DNA from 2 places in the Symbiobacterium ostreiconchae genome. Region 2 is predicted to be linked to the other one. Evidence: predicted binding sites of a transcription regulator. Region 2 holds the regulator's gene; the other holds the start of a gene.
What was found. Region 2 encodes HrcA, which represses chaperone genes, less so after heat shock. Its sites were predicted from a motif close to TGTTAGCACTCNNNNNNNNNGAGTGCTAACA; they were not measured.
Positions count from the first base shown of each region.

Region 1 (8,412 bases), 980 kb from region 2:
AGGCCGCTGTCAGCCTGGGGATCGACCGCATCCGCGTGACCGGCGGTGAGCCGCTGGTGCGCCGGGACATCGTCAAGTTCCTGGCAGAGCTGAAGCCCCTGGGCGTGACCGACCTGGCCCTCTCCACCAACGGGCTGCTCTTCCCCAAGATGGCCAGGGACCTGAAGGCCGCGGGCGTGGACCGGCTGAACCTCTCGCTGGACACCCTCCGCCAGGACCGCTACACCCGCATTGCCCGGCTGGAAGGCGGCCCGGCACAGGTGCTGGAGGCCATGGAGACCGCGCTGGCGCTGGGCATGGAGCCGGTGAAGCTGAACATGGTGGTCATCCGCGGCTGGAACGACGACGAGATCGCCGACATGGCCCGGCTCACGCTGGACCGGCCCGTTCACGTGCGCTACATCGAGGTGATGCCCTTCTCGGAGGCGTACCAGTTCACGTGGGAGAACCTGGTCCCCGCCGCCGAGATGCGCGAGCGGCTGATGGACGCTTTCGGCGACCTGGAGCCGGTGCGGGAGGGCGTGAAGGGCAACGGCCCGGCCCGGTACTGGCGGCTTCCCGGCGCGAAGGGCACCGTCGGCTTCATCTCCGCCGTGACCGAGTGCTTCTGCGCCGACTGCAACCGCATCCGGCTGTCGGCCGACGGCAAGATCAACCCGTGCCTCGGCCACATCCACGAGGTGGACCTGAAACCGGTGATCCGGGATCCCGGCAAGACGGACGAGGACCTGAAGAACGCCCTGGCGGACGCCATCCTGAAGAAGCCCCGGGAGCACAACTTCGACGACCTGGAGTCTGACTACCGGCTGCGGGTCATGCACGGCATTGGCGGGTAGGAGGGGGTGCGACATGGCTGACGCAGCGCGGACCGGTGAGCACGGCGACAGGGCCGGGCTGACCCATCTGGACGAACGGGGCCACGCCCGGATGGTCGACGTGGGCGGCAAGCGGGAGACCGAGCGGGTGGCCGTCGCCCGGGCGGAAGTCAGGATGCGCCCGGAGACCCTGGCGCTGATCCAGTCCGGCGGAGTGCCGAAAGGCGACGTGATCGGCGTGGCCCGCGTGGCGGGCATCATGGCGGCCAAGCGCACCGGCGACCTGATCCCCCTCTGTCACCCCCTGCCCATCACCCAGGCCAGCGTCGAGTTCGCCTTCGACGAGGCCGGCAGCCGGGTGCTGATCGAGGCCCGGGTCTCCACCGTGGGCCGCACGGGCGTGGAGATGGAGGCGCTCACGGCCTGCTCGGTGGCGGCGCTCACCATCTACGACATGGCCAAGGCGGTCGACAAGGGCATGGTGATCGGCGCCGTCCGCCTGGTGAAGAAGAGCGGCGGCAAGAGCGGCACGTACGTGAGACCCGGCGAGGAAGTGGAATAATGCAGACGCCCCCGTGCCGCACACCGCGGCGCGGGGGCGTATTGCCGGGTCGACAACGGGCCTGCCGGGCCTGCAGCGCGCCGAAGGCTCTCAGCCGCGTCGAAGTCACGGGCCCCCGCGAACGGAAGCCGCCTTCGCCTCCTCAATGTCAGTGAGACCAGCCAGAAAGGATCAAGCCATGGACTACTTTCAGCTGCTGCGCGCCCACCAGGGCTACCTGGAGCGGATCGCGCTGGCGATGCTGGGGAACCGCGCCGACGCCGAGGACGCCCTGCAGGAGGCGGCGCTGGCCGGCTACCGGCACTTCGGCCAGCTGCGGGACGAGCACGCCTTCGGCGCCTGGATGCGGCGGATCCTGATCCGGCAGTGCCGGCAGATCCTGGAGCGCCGCCGGCGATCCTTCCCGGTGGAGGACCTGGCGGCATACTTGCCCGATACGGCCCCGGGGCCGGATGCCGAGGCGACGGCAATCTGGGAGATGGTCGCGCGCCTCAGCGACCACCTGCGCCCGGTGGTGGTGTTGCGCTACATGCTGGACATGTCGCAGCAGGAGGTGGCCGAGGCCCTGGGCATCCCCGTGGGCACGGTGAAATCGCGCCTGGGCAAGGCGCTGGCCCTGCTGCGGGAGATGGAGGAAGCGGAGAGGAGGGCGGCGCGATGACGGGCCGCGACGACTTTGAGCACCGCCTGAGCCAGGGACTGAAGCGCTGGGCGCAGGCCGGTGAGCCGAGCATGGACCTCGAGGCTTATGTTCGGGGGGATGCGGTGCGCCGCACCCGCCGGCGGTGGTCATGGCTGGGAGGCGCGGCCGCCGCGGCGGCGGTCGCCCTGGCACTGGGTCTCACCTTCCCCCGCTGGGCAGGGGCGGCGGCCGAACTGCCGCTGGTGGGCCCCGTCATCACCCGGATCATCCTCGAGGACGCCGGGCTGAAGTGGGCGTACGACAGGGGGCTGATCGACGGAAACGTGGCCGAGGTCACGCAGAACGGCGTCACGGTACGCATCCTGGGCGTGGTGGCGGACGCCCGGCGCACGACGGTGCTCTACCGGGTGTTGGGCGCGCCTGGCAGTCCGCACCGGGATGGGGCGCCCGTGCCGGTGGATTCACTCATCACCCCTCCGCGGCCGGTGGATTCGCTCGTGATCCCTCCGCGGACGGTGGAGCCTGTGGTTGGGTTTATCGACACCGTGAATGGCCAGGGTGTCACCAGCAGCTTCATGTACCCGGAGGAGACGCCTCTCGGCCATTTCGGCGTCCTGTCCACGCTGCCGCTGGAGACGGAGGAAGCCGAACTCGGTTTGACGTTCCGGGTGGGCGATGAGGAGATCCGGCTGACCGTACCTGCCTCTCGCCAGGAGACCGACAAGTTCTCCCGGGAGGTGGCCGTGAACCAGACGCTGGAGCACGACGGCGTGCGGGTGACGGTGGAGAGCGTGATCTACACCCCGGCCGAGACCGTGGTCCGGTACCGGGAGGAGAAGGAGCATTTCCAGGGTTCGCTGAGCTGGGATCCTGAGGTGGAGTACAACTACCTGGAGGTGGACGGCCGGCGGTATCCTGAGTCGAGCAAGAGCAGCATCGGGGTCGACAATGTCTACCACATCGCCTTTCCGCCGATGGAGGGGCCGTCCAGGCTTGTCCTGAGGCCCCGGGTCAAGGGTGTTCCGATTGAGGCCGTCTGGCCCCTGGAGGAGGGTGCCGTGGCTGAGGTGATGGGCGTGCCGATCACGCTGGTGGCGTTTGAGCAGACCCCCGATGGCGTTGGCTTCCGCTGGGAAATGCCGGACGTTGAGCCGCTCCGGGGGATCGCCGGGTTCGAGGTCATCGATGCAGAGGGGCAGGCGCATCCGCTGGGGCCGCAGGGACAGGCGTCGTGGGCAAGCACGGCCAATTTCGTGAGCGAGGGCGTGCGCCATCAGCGGTACGCTTCCGGTCTCTCCGAGGGGGTGGAGCCCGTGGCCGTCCGGGCCACGCGGGCGGCGGTGGCGGTGGAGGGGCCGTGGGTGTTTGAGCTGCCCGGCCCGGAGCCCGACGGCTGACCACCGGCCGGATATTCACCCTTCGCGGCGAGTGAGCGGGTGTAGGCGGCGTGGGCAGGGTTGATCCGGGTGGCGGGACGGTGGCGCGATCCAGTTCCTCTAACCGCTCGATAATTCACCAGCAGGAAAACCGTAGTCAGGCCGCGTACTGTACAGGTGAAACCCCTTTGAGGTGATCATCATGCTGCAGCTGCGGCTTCAGACGGCGCTCCTGCTGTTCCTGGGACAGATCCTGCTGGGAGGCCTGGGCTGGTTCTTCTCCGGCCGGTTCCCCTGGGTCGGGCTGCCCGCGGCCCTGGTGCTCCTCTGGTTCGTCTGGAGACTGGGCATCGTCTTCCGGGAGGAGGCCGAGCGGCGCACCCGGCGGTACCGCACGTCGATGGCGGCGTGGACCGCGCTGCTCTCACAGCTTCCGGGCCTGCTCCTGTTGCATTACTGGGCGCCGGACTGGATTCACTCGCTCTGGCAGGGGGCCTTCCTGCCCATATCGGCCTTGCTGGAGCGGTACTGGCCCGGGGTCGGCCAGGCGGTCGCCCCCTGGCTCTGGGCGTCTGCCGCCCTCATCATCCTGCTGTTCGCCCGCGCTGCGAAGGCCGAGGGACCTCCGCCGGCTCCGGCCGCGCCCGCCAGGCCCGGGGAGTGGGTGCCGGCGCGTCAGCTGGCGGACGTGCAGAAGCGAGGCGTAAAAGTCCGCTGATCGCAGCGGGCGGAACGACATCGGCACAGATCCTGGATGTCGAATGTGCGCACAGGTTGTCAAACGGCCGAAATTTTGTGCGAATAATCTGTAAGGGAAAAGGATGGACCTTTGGCTCCGGTGAATTCCCCTCCATGTTCAGATGGGGGGGATTCGTGTGCTGCGCAGGGAGAGAAGAGTGAACCGTCCAGCGTTCCTGTTGCTGCGGTCCCGGCCGGGGGACGCCGGGGTCCGGCCCCTCGCGGCGCCCTTTGCCTCACCCGACATCACGGTGGGGCCGGACGGGCGCCCGCGGGCGGTCGTGTGCAACCTGGGCTCCCGGGAGGTCGTGGCCACCACCGAGTTCTACAGCGTGCCCGCCGGCCTTCCGGTCACGGCCGAGAATGCGCGCCTGGTGGGCACGGGCAATCCGGCGATCATCGGCCCCGGCGAGGCGGTGACGGTCAGCTGCTCCGAGGTCTGGCTGCACCGGCAGGCCGACGTCCTGGTGGTCATGACCTTCCACCCTGAGCTCGATCCGGTCTCGCGGCCCTTCGATGCCCTGGCCGACCGGCACGTGGGCCAGATGAACTACGCGTGGGTCGGCACATACGCCGGGAGACTGCCCGACGGGGACGTGCGGGTCGAGATTCGCCCTGCGCCCCAGGGGCTCTTCCGGCTGAAATTGTTCCAGGAGGGCGCCCGGTTTCCCCGGTGTGACCGCGTCATGAAGCCCCAGGGGCACCGGTTCTACTGGATGGAGGTGGAGGGCAGCCTCCGGATGCTCTTCGACCTCACGGTAGTGGACAACAACCGGATGACGCTGGGCGTGGGCCCCCGGGGGGCGCCGCCCAGGAGCGGCCTGCTGACCCGGGTGACGGCGTGACGGTCAGGCCGGGCTGGACCGCCCCAGCCACTCGAGCAGTTCGGGCAGATCCCAGGCGTTGACCACGTCCCCCGGCTCGATCCAGCCCCGGCGGGCCTGGCCTACGCCGTAGGGGAGCAGCTCCAGCTCCCGCACCGAGTGGGCGTCGGTGTTGATGACCAGCTTCACCCCCGCCTCCTTCGCCATGCGGGCATGCTCGGCGGAGAGGTCGAGCCGTGAGGGGCTGGCCGAGATCTCCAGGGCGGTGCCGGTGCGGGCGCAGGCCTCCAGGATGCGCGGGAAGTCCAGGGCCATGGGCTCCCGGCGACCGATGACCCGGCCGAAGGGGTGGCCGATGATGTCGACGTGGGGATTTTCGATGGCCCGGAGCAGCCGTTGGGTCTGCTCTTCCGCCGGGAGGTTCAGGTGGCTGTGGATCGAGGCCACCACCACGTCCAGCTCGGCCAGGAGCGCATCGGGGTAGTCCAGTGTGCCGTCCCGCAGGATGTCCACCTCGGCCCCTGCCAGCAGCCGGAAGTCCGGCCACTGGTCCAGGCGGCGGATCGCGGCCACCTGCTCCCGCAGCCGCTCGGGGCTCAGGCCGCGGGCGATGCGCAGCGACTGGGAGTGATCGCAGATGGCCAGGTACTGGTGGCCCATCGCCCGGGCCGCCTCGGCCATCTCGGCCAGGGTCGCCGTGCCGTCAGAGGCGGAGGTGTGCACGTGCAGGTCGCCCTTCAGGTCGGCGCGTGCAATCAGGCGGGGGAGGCGGCGGGCCAGGGCGGCGGCGATCTCGCCGCGTCCCTCCCGCAGCTCCGGCGGGATGAAGAGGAGCCCCCGGGCGCGATAGACCTCGGCGTCGGCCTCGTCGGATTCGCCCGGGCCGCGATCCGCCGGAACGCTCGCACCGGGATCTGCCGCAACGTCCGCACCGGATTCCGTCAGGGTCACGGGCGCTGTTGCCATCCTGGCGACCTCGGCCACGTGGGCCGCCGATCCCGTTCGCTCGAACAGCGCCAGCGGGAAGTCCTCCGGCGGCACCAGCACGGGGTCCAGCGGCAGGGGCAGCGGCGGCAGGGCGCTGAGGGCCGCCCGGACCGCGGCGGGGTCCCGGGTGGCGATGACCAGGTCGATGTCCCCCGCCGTCTCCGCCCGCCGGCGGATCGAGCCGGCCACGGCCACCTGCAGGACGGCAGGGTGGGCGCGCAGCCGGCCGGCGACTGCCTCTGCAACCGGCCCGGCTGTGCCGATGGAGAGCCGCTCCGGCCGCCGGCGCACCTGCGCGGCGGCCTGCAGCAGCGCCGCCTCCTTCCGGGGTCCGAACCCCGGCAGGTCGCGCAGCTTCCCTTCCCGCGCGGCCAGCTCCAGCGCCTCCAGGCTGTCGATGCCCAGCCGCCGGTACAGCAGCATGGCGGTCCGTGCGCCGAGGCCCGGCACCCGGGTGAGGTCCAGCACGCCGGGCGGCACCGCCTGGCGCAGCTCCTCCAGGTAGGCGATGCGCCCCGTCTCCACCATCTCAGTCACCTTGGCGGCGATGGCCTTGCCGCTCCCGGGGATGCGGGTGAGCCGCCCCTCCCGCACCAGGTCCGTCACCGGGTCCGGGAGGAGGCCCAGGGCCTCGGCGGCCTTGCGGTAGGCGCGGACCTTGAACGGGTCGCCGCCGGTGAACTCCAGCAGGTCTGCGATCTCGTAGAGGGCTTCGGCCACGGTCAGGTTGTCCACGGTTCCGCCTCCCCCAGGGGAGCGCCGCCCGGGTCCGGGCCCGCGCCCCCTGCCTGTTCACCGCTCATTCTACCCGATCCGCCGCCCGGGCTGTCTTTCCGCGCCAGCGGGGACAGCAAAAAAAGCGAACGGAGGGGCTTGACTCCCTCCGGTTCCTTTTCTATCATAGGTCATGGTGTTAGCACTCGGGCGGAATGAGTGCTAACAGACTCAGCACTGAGGAGGGACCTTCAAGATGAACATCAAGCCGTTGGGCGCTCGGGTTGTCATCAAGCCGCTCGAGAAGGAAGAGCGCACCAAGAGCGGCATTGTGCTGCCCGACACCGCGAAGGAGAAGCCCCAGCAGGGTAAGGTCATCGCCGTGGGCCCCGGCCGTACCCTGGAGTCCGGGTCGAAGGTGGAGCTCGAGGTCAAGGAGGGCGACACCGTCATCTTCTCCAAGTACGCGGGCACCGAGGTCAAGATCGACGGCGAGGAGTACATCATCCTGGACGGCGAGCGGGACATTCTCGCCATCGTTCAGGGTTAGTTAGGGAGGTCTGCAATCGATGACGGCGAAGCAGATTATCTTCGACGAGGCCGCCCGGCGGAAGCTCCAGGCCGGCGTTGATGCGCTTGCCAATACGGTGAAGGTCACCCTCGGTCCCCGCGGCCGGAACGTCGTGCTCGATAAGAAGTTCGGCGCCCCTGCCGTCGCCAATGACGGCGTGACCATCGCCCGTGAGATCGAGCTCGAGGATCCGTTCGAGAACATGGGCGCCCAGCTGGTCAAGGAGGTCGCCACCAAGACCAACGACGTCGCGGGCGACGGCACCACCACCTCCACCGTGCTGGCTCAGGCCATCGTGAAGGAGGGCCTGAAGAACGTCACCGGCGGCGCCAACCCGATGATCCTGAAGCGGGGCATCGAGAAGGCCGTCGAGGTGGCGGTTGAGGAGCTGCGCAAGCAGGCCATTCCGGTCGAGACCAACAAGGCCATCGCCGAGGTCGCCGCCATCTCCGCCAACAACGACAAGGAGATCGGCGAGCTGGTCGCCAAGGCGATGGACACCGTGGGCAAGGACGGCGTGATCACCGTCGAGGAGTCCAAGACGCTCCATACCGAGCTGGAGACCGTCGAGGGCATGCAGTTCGACCGGGGCTACGTCTCCGCCTACATGGTCACCGATACCGAGAAGATGGAGGCCGTCCTGAACGAGCCCTATATCCTCATCACGGATAAGAAGATCTCCGCTGTCCAGGACCTGCTGCCGGTGCTGGAGAAGGTCGTGCAGCGCGGCAAGCCGCTGCTGATCATCGCGGAGGACGTCGAGGGCGAGGCGCTGGCCACCCTGGTCGTGAACAAGCTGCGCGGCACCCTGCAGGTCGCGGCCGTCAAGGCTCCGGGCTTCGGCGACCGCCGCAAGGCCATGCTGGAGGACATCGCCATCCTGACCGGCGGCGAGGTCGTCTCCGAGGAGCTGGGCCGCAAGCTCGAGAACGCCACCATCGAGATGCTCGGCCAGGCCCGCCAGGTCCGCGTCGAGAAGGAGAAGACCACCATCATCGACGGCGCCGGTTCCAGCGAGGCCATCAAGAACCGGGTCGCCGCCATCAAGCGGCAGATCGAGGAGACCACCTCGGACTTCGACCGTGAGAAGCTGCAGGAGCGGCTGGCCAAGCTGGCCGGCGGCGTGGCCGTCATCAAGGTCGGCGCGGCCACCGAGGTCGAGCTGAAGGAGAAGAAGCTCCG
Region 1 is NZ_AP042454.1:472,851-481,262, reverse strand. Features, by position in the region: gene moaA (GTP 3',8-cyclase MoaA) at 1-836, shown strand, start outside; gene moaC (cyclic pyranopterin monophosphate synthase MoaC) at 850-1,377, shown strand; gene ACZ5UM_RS02225 (RNA polymerase sigma factor) at 1,556-2,038, shown strand; gene ACZ5UM_RS02220 (DUF4179 domain-containing protein) at 2,035-3,417, shown strand; gene ACZ5UM_RS02215 (hypothetical protein) at 3,590-4,114, shown strand; gene ACZ5UM_RS02210 (hypothetical protein) at 4,293-4,979, shown strand; gene ACZ5UM_RS02205 (PHP domain-containing protein) at 4,983-6,680, opposite strand; gene groES (co-chaperone GroES) at 6,916-7,209, shown strand; gene groL (chaperonin GroEL) at 7,229-8,412, shown strand, end outside.
Region 1: a site for HrcA is predicted at 6,857-6,887, ahead of groES (co-chaperone GroES). Genes of this name have one in related genera too.

Region 2 (8,412 bases):
GGGCGGATCAGCCGGTTCACCAGGAAGCCGACCGTCATCCCGACGACGATGGTGCCCATGCGCCCGAGGGTGTACAGGAGGAAATCGTGGGCCGGCCGGTCCATGACGAACAGGACCACGACCACGGCCAGCCCGGCGGCTTCCGAGAGGCGGAAGCGCACCAGGATGCCCAGGGTCAGGACGGCGCCCAGAGCCATGGTGAGGGGGTTCACCGGCAGCCACAGCCCGAGCAGCGTGGCCACCGCCCCGGCCACGGCGTTGCCCACCAGCTGCTGCTGGAAGGCGTTCCTGGCCTGGGTGATGGAGGGCTGCACGGCGAGCACGGCCGCCACCGCGCCGAACGTCGCGTAGGCCGATCCCAGCCGGTGCAGCAGGGCCAGGGTCAGGAAGACCGCGACGCCGGTCTTCAGGATGCGCGCGCCGAGGAACGGCTGGAGCACACGCAGGGGAAGATCCATCCACTATCACCTTATCCAGCAATTGACATCATAGAAAGGAGCTGGTATAGTATGAAATAGCAGTCACGAGGAGGAGTGGGCGGTGAGCCGTGACTTCCCCGGGCCGGCAGCAGGGGGGCTGCCGCTGCTGGACATGCACTTCGAGGACCCGAGGGCGCCCGAACGCCTGGCCGGCGCCATCGCGGCGCAGTTCCGCGCGCTGGCGCAGCCGGAGCGGTACTTTCCGGTTTTCTTCCTGGTGGGCGCCACCAGTTCGACGGGCGATGCCCTGGGGCCGTTCACGGGCTGGTTCCTGAAGCGCAAGGGCTTCCGGGGCGAACATGTGGGAGATCTCGAAGATCCCGTGCACGCCGCCAACCTGCGGGAGCGGCTTTCTGAGGCGTGGACCCGCGCGCTGCGCCGTGAGCGGCTGCCTTACATCATCGCCGTCGACGCCGCCGTGGGCCGGCCGGGGCGGCTCACGCTGAACCGGGGGCCGCTGAAGCCGGGCGCGGCCATGGGAAAGGTCCTGCCCCAGGTGGGCCACCTCCACATCATGGGCGGCATGGCCAACTTCCCGTTCATGATCTGGTTTGCCGATCTCGACCAGACGGTCGGCATGGCAGAGGTGATCGCGGACGGAATCCTCGCCTTCTGGGCGGCCTACGAGTCGGGGGCGCTTTTCCGGAGCCCCTCCGCCGCCCGGACCGGCCTCGCCTGACGGATCACGACCACAATCTCGCAAAGGTTCGCCGCCGCCCCCGGCGAACCCTTTTTCGCGCCCTTGACGCTGGTTGGCAGGATGGGTAGACTGTTGCCAAAACCAGACACCCCAGGGTAGGAGAGGAGACCGCAGCGGTGCAGCAAGATATTGAGCGCGTCCTGATCTCAGAGCAAGAGATTCAGGCGAAGATCAGGGAACTGGGGGCGCAGATCTCCGAGGACTTCCGGGGCAAGGACCTGGTGGTCGTTGGCATTCTGAAGGGGGCGGCTCTCTTCTGCTCCGACCTCTTCCGGGCCATCACGATTCCCGCGGAACTGGACTTCATGCGCATCGCCTCCTATGGCGCCGCGACCAAGTCCACCGGTGTGCACAGGGTCCTGCTGGACCTGGACTACACGCTGGAGGGGCGTCATGTCCTGATCGTCGAGGACATCGTGGACACGGGGCTGACGATCAAGTTCCTCAAGGAGTACCTGTCGCAGCGGGGTCCGGCCACGCTGAAGGTGGCGGCGCTGCTGGACAAGCCTTCCCGGCGCAAGGTCGACGTGACCATCGACTACCGCGGCTTCGAGGTGCCGGACTTCTTCGTGGTCGGCATGGGGCTGGACTACGCCGAGAAGTACCGGAACCTCCGGGATATCTGTGTTCTGAAGCCTGAAATGTACCGCAGCTGACGCGGGTCCCAGCGAAAGGAGCAGCAGCATGGCGCAGAATCGTGAACGCATCGTCGTCGTGGATCCCACCGGCCGCTACGGCCAGAGCATCGCCCGCCTCGTCAGGCAGCGGCAGGTCTACTGTGAGGTGTGGCCGGCGGACGCGCCCGCGGCGCGCTACCGCGAGGCGCCGGTCAAGGGCATCATCCTCTGCGCCGGGTCTGCTGCGGAGGCCGAAACCTTTCCTCCCGCCATTCCGGTGCTCGGCCCCGGGCAGTCGTTCCGCCCGGAGTCGGCCGATACCGAAGAGGGGCGGGCCCTGCTGGCGGACTTCCTCTTCAATGTCGCCGGCTGTGCGCCCACCTGGACCACCGAGTCGTTCATCGCCGAGCAGGTGGAGGCCATTCGCCGGCGGGTCGGCGAGGGGAAGGTGCTCTGCGCCCTCTCCGGCGGCGTCGACTCCTCGGTGGCGGCCGTCCTGGTGCACCGGGCCATCGGCGACCAGCTCACCTGCATCTTCGTGGACCACGGCCTCATGCGGAAGGGCGAGCCCGAGCAGGTGGTGCGCACGTTCCGCGACCACTTCCACATCCGGCTGGTTCACGTGGACGCCGCCGACCGGTTCCTCAGCAAGCTGAAGGGCGTCACGGACCCCGAGCAGAAGCGGAAGATCATCGGCAACGAGTTCATCCGGGTCTTCGAGGACGAGGCCCGCAAGCTGGGCCGGGTGGACTTCCTGGTGCAGGGCACCGTGTACCCGGACGTCATCGAGTCGGGCACGGGCACCGCCGGGGTGATCAAGTCGCACCACAACGTCGGCGGGCTGCCCGAGGATATGCAGTTCGAGCTGATCGAGCCCTTCCGTGAGCTGTTCAAGGACGAGGTGCGGGCGGTCGGCCGCGCGCTCGGCGTGCCCGAAGAGATCGTCGGGCGCCATCCCTTCCCCGGTCCGGGCCTGGGCGTGCGGGTGCTGGGGGAGGTCAATCGGGCCAAGCTGGACATCCTGCGGGAGGCCGATGCCATCTATATCGAAGAGATCCGCCGCGCCGGCCTGTACGACCGGCTCTGGCAGGCCTTCGCCGTGCTCCCGGACGTGCGCAGCGTCGGGGTGCAGGACGGCGAGCGGACGTACGCCTATCCCATCGTGCTCCGGGCCGTGACCTCGGATGATGCGATGACCGCCGACGTCTACCCGCTGCCCTGGGAGGTGCTGCAGCGCATCACCGGCCGGATCGTGCGGGAAGTGCCCCACGTCAACCGCGTGGTGTACGACGTCACGCCCAAACCTCCGGGCACCATCGAGTGGGAGTAACACAGGTTCGGAAGCAGCCGGAGCCGGGGCCGCAGGCCGCCGGCTCCTTCTTGGTGCGGCCCGGGCGGGCCTCGGTCCCCTTGACTCTCCGAACGTTTGATGCTATGTTCAAGCTGAGCGCGTTAGCACTCTCGGGCGTTGACTGCTAAAAGGGGTCAGCGCCCGTATGGTCCGTGGTTCCGGGGTCATCCGGAGGTGACACCCCGTGATTGATGACCGCAAGAACAAGGTACTGCAGGCCATTATCGAGGACTACGTCGCCACCGCCGAGCCGGTCGGGTCCCGCACGATCGCACGCAAGTACAACCTGGGCGTCAGTCCGGCGACGATCCGCAATGAGATGTCGGACCTCGAAGAGATGGGCTACCTGGAGCAGCCGCACACGTCGGCCGGGCGGATCCCGTCGGACCGGGGGTACCGCTACTACGTCGACTGCCTCATGCCGGAGCGGCCCATCAACCCCGCCGAGCAGGAGGCCATCCGCCGGACGTTCCAGCGCAAGATCCGCGAGTTCGACACGCTGGTGCGCGAGACGGCCCGGCTGCTCTCGGAGACGACCCAGCTCACGGCCGTCATCTCCGGCCCGCAGTTCGAGAAAGCCGTGTTCAAGGAGATCCGCCTGGTGCCCCTCGGCCAGGACCGCGCCCTGCTGATCTACATCACCGACAGCGGCCTGGTGGAGAACCAGGTGGTGGAGGTCCCCCTGGAGGTCACCATGCTGGAGCTGCAGCAGGTGGCGGCGCTCCTCAGCGAGCACCTGCGGGGCCAGCGGGTGGAGACGCTCTCCCGGACGGCCCTGCAGAGCCTGCAGCGGGAGCTGGTCCGCTACGGCACCCTGCTCGAGCAGGCGCTGTACTTCCTGGAGCAGAAGCTGGAGCCCGGCGAGCGGCACCGGCTCTACCTGGGCGGAACCTCCCACATGCTGGACCAGCCCGAGTTCCGGGACGTGGAGAAGCTGCGCGGGGTCCTCTCCTTCCTGGAGCAGGAGGAGGCGGTGGCCTCGGTGCTCGGCGTCGACCGGGAGTCAGAGGGTGTGGAGATTCAGATCGGCGAGGAGATCCGGCTGCGGGAGCTGGCCGACTGTTCGGTGGTCACCGCGACCTACCGGCTGGGCGACCGGATCATCGGCAAGATGGGCGTGATCGGGCCCAGGCGCATGGAGTATCCCAAGGTGGTCTCGATCCTCAACGCGATCGCCTCCTACCTCAGCGAAATGAACCGGCGGTTCTAGGGACCGCGGGCCCGGGGCAGATTCGGCTCCGGGCCTTTGCGCGCCGCGCTGCGGGGCTTGACACGGGTAGAGGTGGGTGCTATGTTCATTTGTGGATGCGTTAGCACTCAGGTGTTGAGAGTGCTAACAAGAGAGAAGAGGTGACCGGCAGCAGTGGCGGATGACTTGAAGAAGACCCCTCGGGCAGAGCCTCCTCCGGAGCAGGAGACCGACACGACACAGACGGAGCCGGCCCCGGCCGCCGAACCCGCAGCGGAAGGCAGCGGGGAGAGCGGCGCGGCGCAGGCGGATGCAGCTTCGGCTGCTCGGGAGCAGGCGCCCGCGGAGGAGCCGGCATCGGAAACAGAACCCGGAGCGGAAGCCGAACCGGACGCCGGGGCGGAGTCGGGCCGGGTGGCCGAGCTGATGGACCGGCTGATCCGGCTGCAGGCCGACTTTGAGAACTACCGGCGCCGGATGCAGCGGGAGAAGGAGGAGATCGCGCAGTACGGCACCCAGCGGCTGCTGATCAACCTCCTGCCCGTGATCGACAACCTGGAACGGGCGCTGGCCACGCCGTCCAACCCCGGCGATGAGCGGCTGCGCCAGGGCGTCGAGCTGACGCTGCGGTCGTTTCTCGAGATCCTGGCCAAGGAGGGCGTCACGCCGATCGAAGCCGTCGGCAAGCCCTTCGATCCGCACCTGCACGAAGCGGTAATGACCCATGACGACCCGGAGAAGGAAGACGGCATCGTCCTGGAGGAGTTCCGCAAAGGGTACATGCTGGGCGACCGGGTGATCCGGGCGAGCATGGTGAAGGTGAACACCCGGAGCTAGCGGGCAGACTGGTAGTGAGGAGGCTTTTCGGTACATGGCCAAGGTCATTGGCATCGACCTCGGCACCACCAACTCGGTGGTCGCCGTGATGGATGGCAGCGAACCGACGGTTCTGGAGAACAGGGAGGGCGACCGGACCACTCCGTCCGTCGTCGCCTTTACCAAGGCCGGCGAGCGGCTGGTCGGCAAGGTGGCCAAGCGGCAGGCCATCACCAACCCGGACCGCACGATCCTCTCGATCAAGCGCCACATGGGCAGCGACTACAAGGTCCGGATCGACGACAAGACCTACACGCCGCAGGAGATCTCCGCGATGGTCCTCTCCAAGCTGAAGGCCGACGCGGAGGAGAAGCTGGGCGAGAAGGTCACCCAGGCTGTCATCACGGTGCCCGCGTACTTCACCGACGCCCAGCGGCAGGCGACCAAGGACGCCGGCACGATCGCCGGTCTGGAGGTCCTGCGCATCATCAACGAGCCGACGGCCGCCGCGCTGGCCTACGGCCTGGACAAGGGCGAGGATCAGCGGATCCTGGTCTTCGACCTGGGCGGCGGCACGTTTGACGTCTCGATCCTGGAGCTGGGCGGCGGCACCTTCCAGGTGATCGCCACCGCCGGCAACAACAAGCTGGGCGGCGACGACTTCGACGAGCGCATCGTGAACTACCTGGCAGACCGGTTCCAGCGGGAGCACGGCATCGACCTCCGCAAGGACAAGCAGGCCCTGCAGCGGCTGCGTGAGGCCGCCGAGAAGGCCAAGATCGAGCTCTCCTCGGTGACCACCACCAACATCAACCTGCCCTTCATCTCGATGACCGCCGACGGCCCGGTCCACATGGACGAGACGCTCACCCGGGCCAAGTTCGAGGAGCTGACCGCCGACCTGGTGGAGGCCACCATGGGCCCCACCCGCCAGGCCCTGAAGGACGCCGGCGTGGAGCCGAACGAGATCGACAAGGTGCTGCTGGTGGGCGGCTCCACCCGCATCCCGGCGGTGCAGGAGGCCGTGCGCCGCTTCTTCGGCAAGGAGCCGTACAAGGGCATCAACCCCGACGAGGTCGTCGCGATGGGCGCGGCGATTCAGGCCGCCGTGATCACGGGCGACGTGAAGGACGTCCTCCTGCTGGACGTCACACCGCTGTCGCTGGGCATCGAGACCCTGGGCGGCGTGTTCACCAAGCTGATCGAGCGCAACACCACCATCCCCACCAGGAAGAGCCAGATCTTCTCCACGGCTGCGGACGGCCAGACGCAGGTGGAGATCCACGTGCTCCAGGGCGAGCGCGAGATGGCCGCCTACAACAAGACGCTGGGCCGGTTCATCCTCGACGGCATCCCGCCGGCGCCGCGGGGCGTGCCCAAGATTGAGGTCACGTTCGATATCGACGTGAACGGCATCGTCCACGTGTCGGCGAAGGACCTGGGCACCGGCAAGGAACAGAAGATCACCATCCAGTCGCAGACCTCCATGTCCAAGGAGGAGATCGAGAAGGCGATCAAGGAGGCCGAAGCCTTTGCGGCCGAGGACAAGCGGCGGCGGGAGGAGGCCGAGATCCGCAACAATGCCGACTCTGCCGTGTACAATGCGGAGAAGCTGCTGAAGGAGTCGGAGGGCAAGGGCATCGACCCGTCGGTGATCGATGGCGTGAAGAACGCGATCGACCCGGTGAAGGAGGCCCTGAAGGGCACCGACATCGAGGCCGTCAAGCAGGCGACCGAGAAGCTGACCGAGGCGGTCTACAAGCTCTCGTCGGCCATCTACGAGAAGACCGGCTCGGCCGGCACGGATGCTGGGGCTCAGGCGGGCGGCGCCGCCGGCTCCGGCGACGGCCAGTCCATGGATGCCGAGTTCAAGGTCAAGGACGACGACAAGTAGGTCTGACGGGATGAGTCTCCGGGAGGGGGGCCGCTTGGGAGCCCCCCTCCTGTCACTTGCCCCGGATCCGGCCAGATGGTAATTTCTAAGACGTAGGGGGGTGGACCGACTGGCCAAGCGCGACTACTACGAGATTCTGGGCGTTCCCCGCAACGCCACCGAGGCCGAGATCAAGAAGGCCTTTCGCAATCTCGCCCGCAAGTACCACCCTGACGCCAACAAGGACGACCCGAACGCGGCGGAGAAGTTCAAGGAGATCAACGAGGCCTACCAGGTCCTCTCCGACCCGGAGAAGCGGGCCCGTTACGACCAGTTCGGCCATGCCGCGGAGCAGATGGGCGGGGCCGGCGGCAACCCCTTCGAAGGCTTCGGCGGTTTCAGCGATTTCGGGGGCTTCGGCGACATCTTCGAGATGTTCTTCGGCGGCGGCCGGCAGCAGCGCCACCGCGGGCCGGTCCGGGGCGCCGACCTGGAGTACGAACTGGAGCTCACCCTGAAGGAAGCGGCCTTCGGGTGCACGAAGGAGCTGCGGGTGCCCCGCATCGAGGACTGCGATACCTGCGGCGGCTCGGGCGCACGGCCCGGCACCCATCCGGTGACCTGCCCCAAGTGCGGCGGCACCGGGCAGATCCAGATGACGCAGCACACCGTCTTCGGTCGGTTCGTCAATGTGACGACCTGCGACCGCTGCCGGGGGGAGGGCCGGATCGTGGAGTCGCCCTGCCCCACCTGCCGGGGACGGGGGCGGGTGCAGAAGACCCAGCGGGTGGAGGTCAAGGTGCCCGGCGGTGTGGAGACGGGCACCCGCCTGCGCATGCCGGGCTACGGCGAGGCCGGCGAACGCGGCGGCCCGCCGGGAGACCTGTTCATCGTCATGCGCGTCCGGCCGGACCGGCGCTTCCGGCGTGAGGGCGACGACCTCTTCACCACGGCCGAGATCTCCTTCATCCAGGCCGCGCTGGGCACCGAGGTCGAGGTCGAGACGCTGGACGGCCCCGAGGTCGTCAAGATCCCGGAAGGCACGCAGCCGGGCGATACCATCCGGCTGAAGGGCAAGGGGACCAAGCACCTGCGGGCCCCCGGCCGCGGCGACCTGCACGTGGTGCTGAGCGTCAGGACGCCCGGGCGCCTCTCCGAGCGGGAGCGGGAGCTCCTGCTGGAGCTGGCCGCCCTGCGGGGCGAGAAGGTCGCCGGCCTGCCGGAACAGAAAGAAGAGAAGGGTTTCCTGAAGAAGATGAAGGACGCCCTGGGCGGCCGCTGAATGCGGCAGCCGGGCCTCCTCCTGGGACCGGGGGAGGCCCGGCTGTCATTGCGCCGGGGCGACGGAGGAGGCGATCTGACCATGCCGCGGCTGTCCCGCCGGGAC
Region 2 is NZ_AP042454.1:1,455,788-1,464,199, forward strand. Features, by position in the region: gene ACZ5UM_RS07260 (FUSC family protein) at 1-458, opposite strand, end outside; gene ACZ5UM_RS07265 (DUF1256 domain-containing protein) at 541-1,158, shown strand; gene hpt (hypoxanthine phosphoribosyltransferase) at 1,296-1,835, shown strand; gene guaA (glutamine-hydrolyzing GMP synthase) at 1,864-3,126, shown strand; gene hrcA (heat-inducible transcriptional repressor HrcA) at 3,332-4,357, shown strand; gene grpE (nucleotide exchange factor GrpE) at 4,523-5,173, shown strand; gene dnaK (molecular chaperone DnaK) at 5,208-7,046, shown strand; gene dnaJ (molecular chaperone DnaJ) at 7,156-8,307, shown strand; gene ACZ5UM_RS07300 (LolA-like protein) at 8,389-8,412, shown strand, end outside.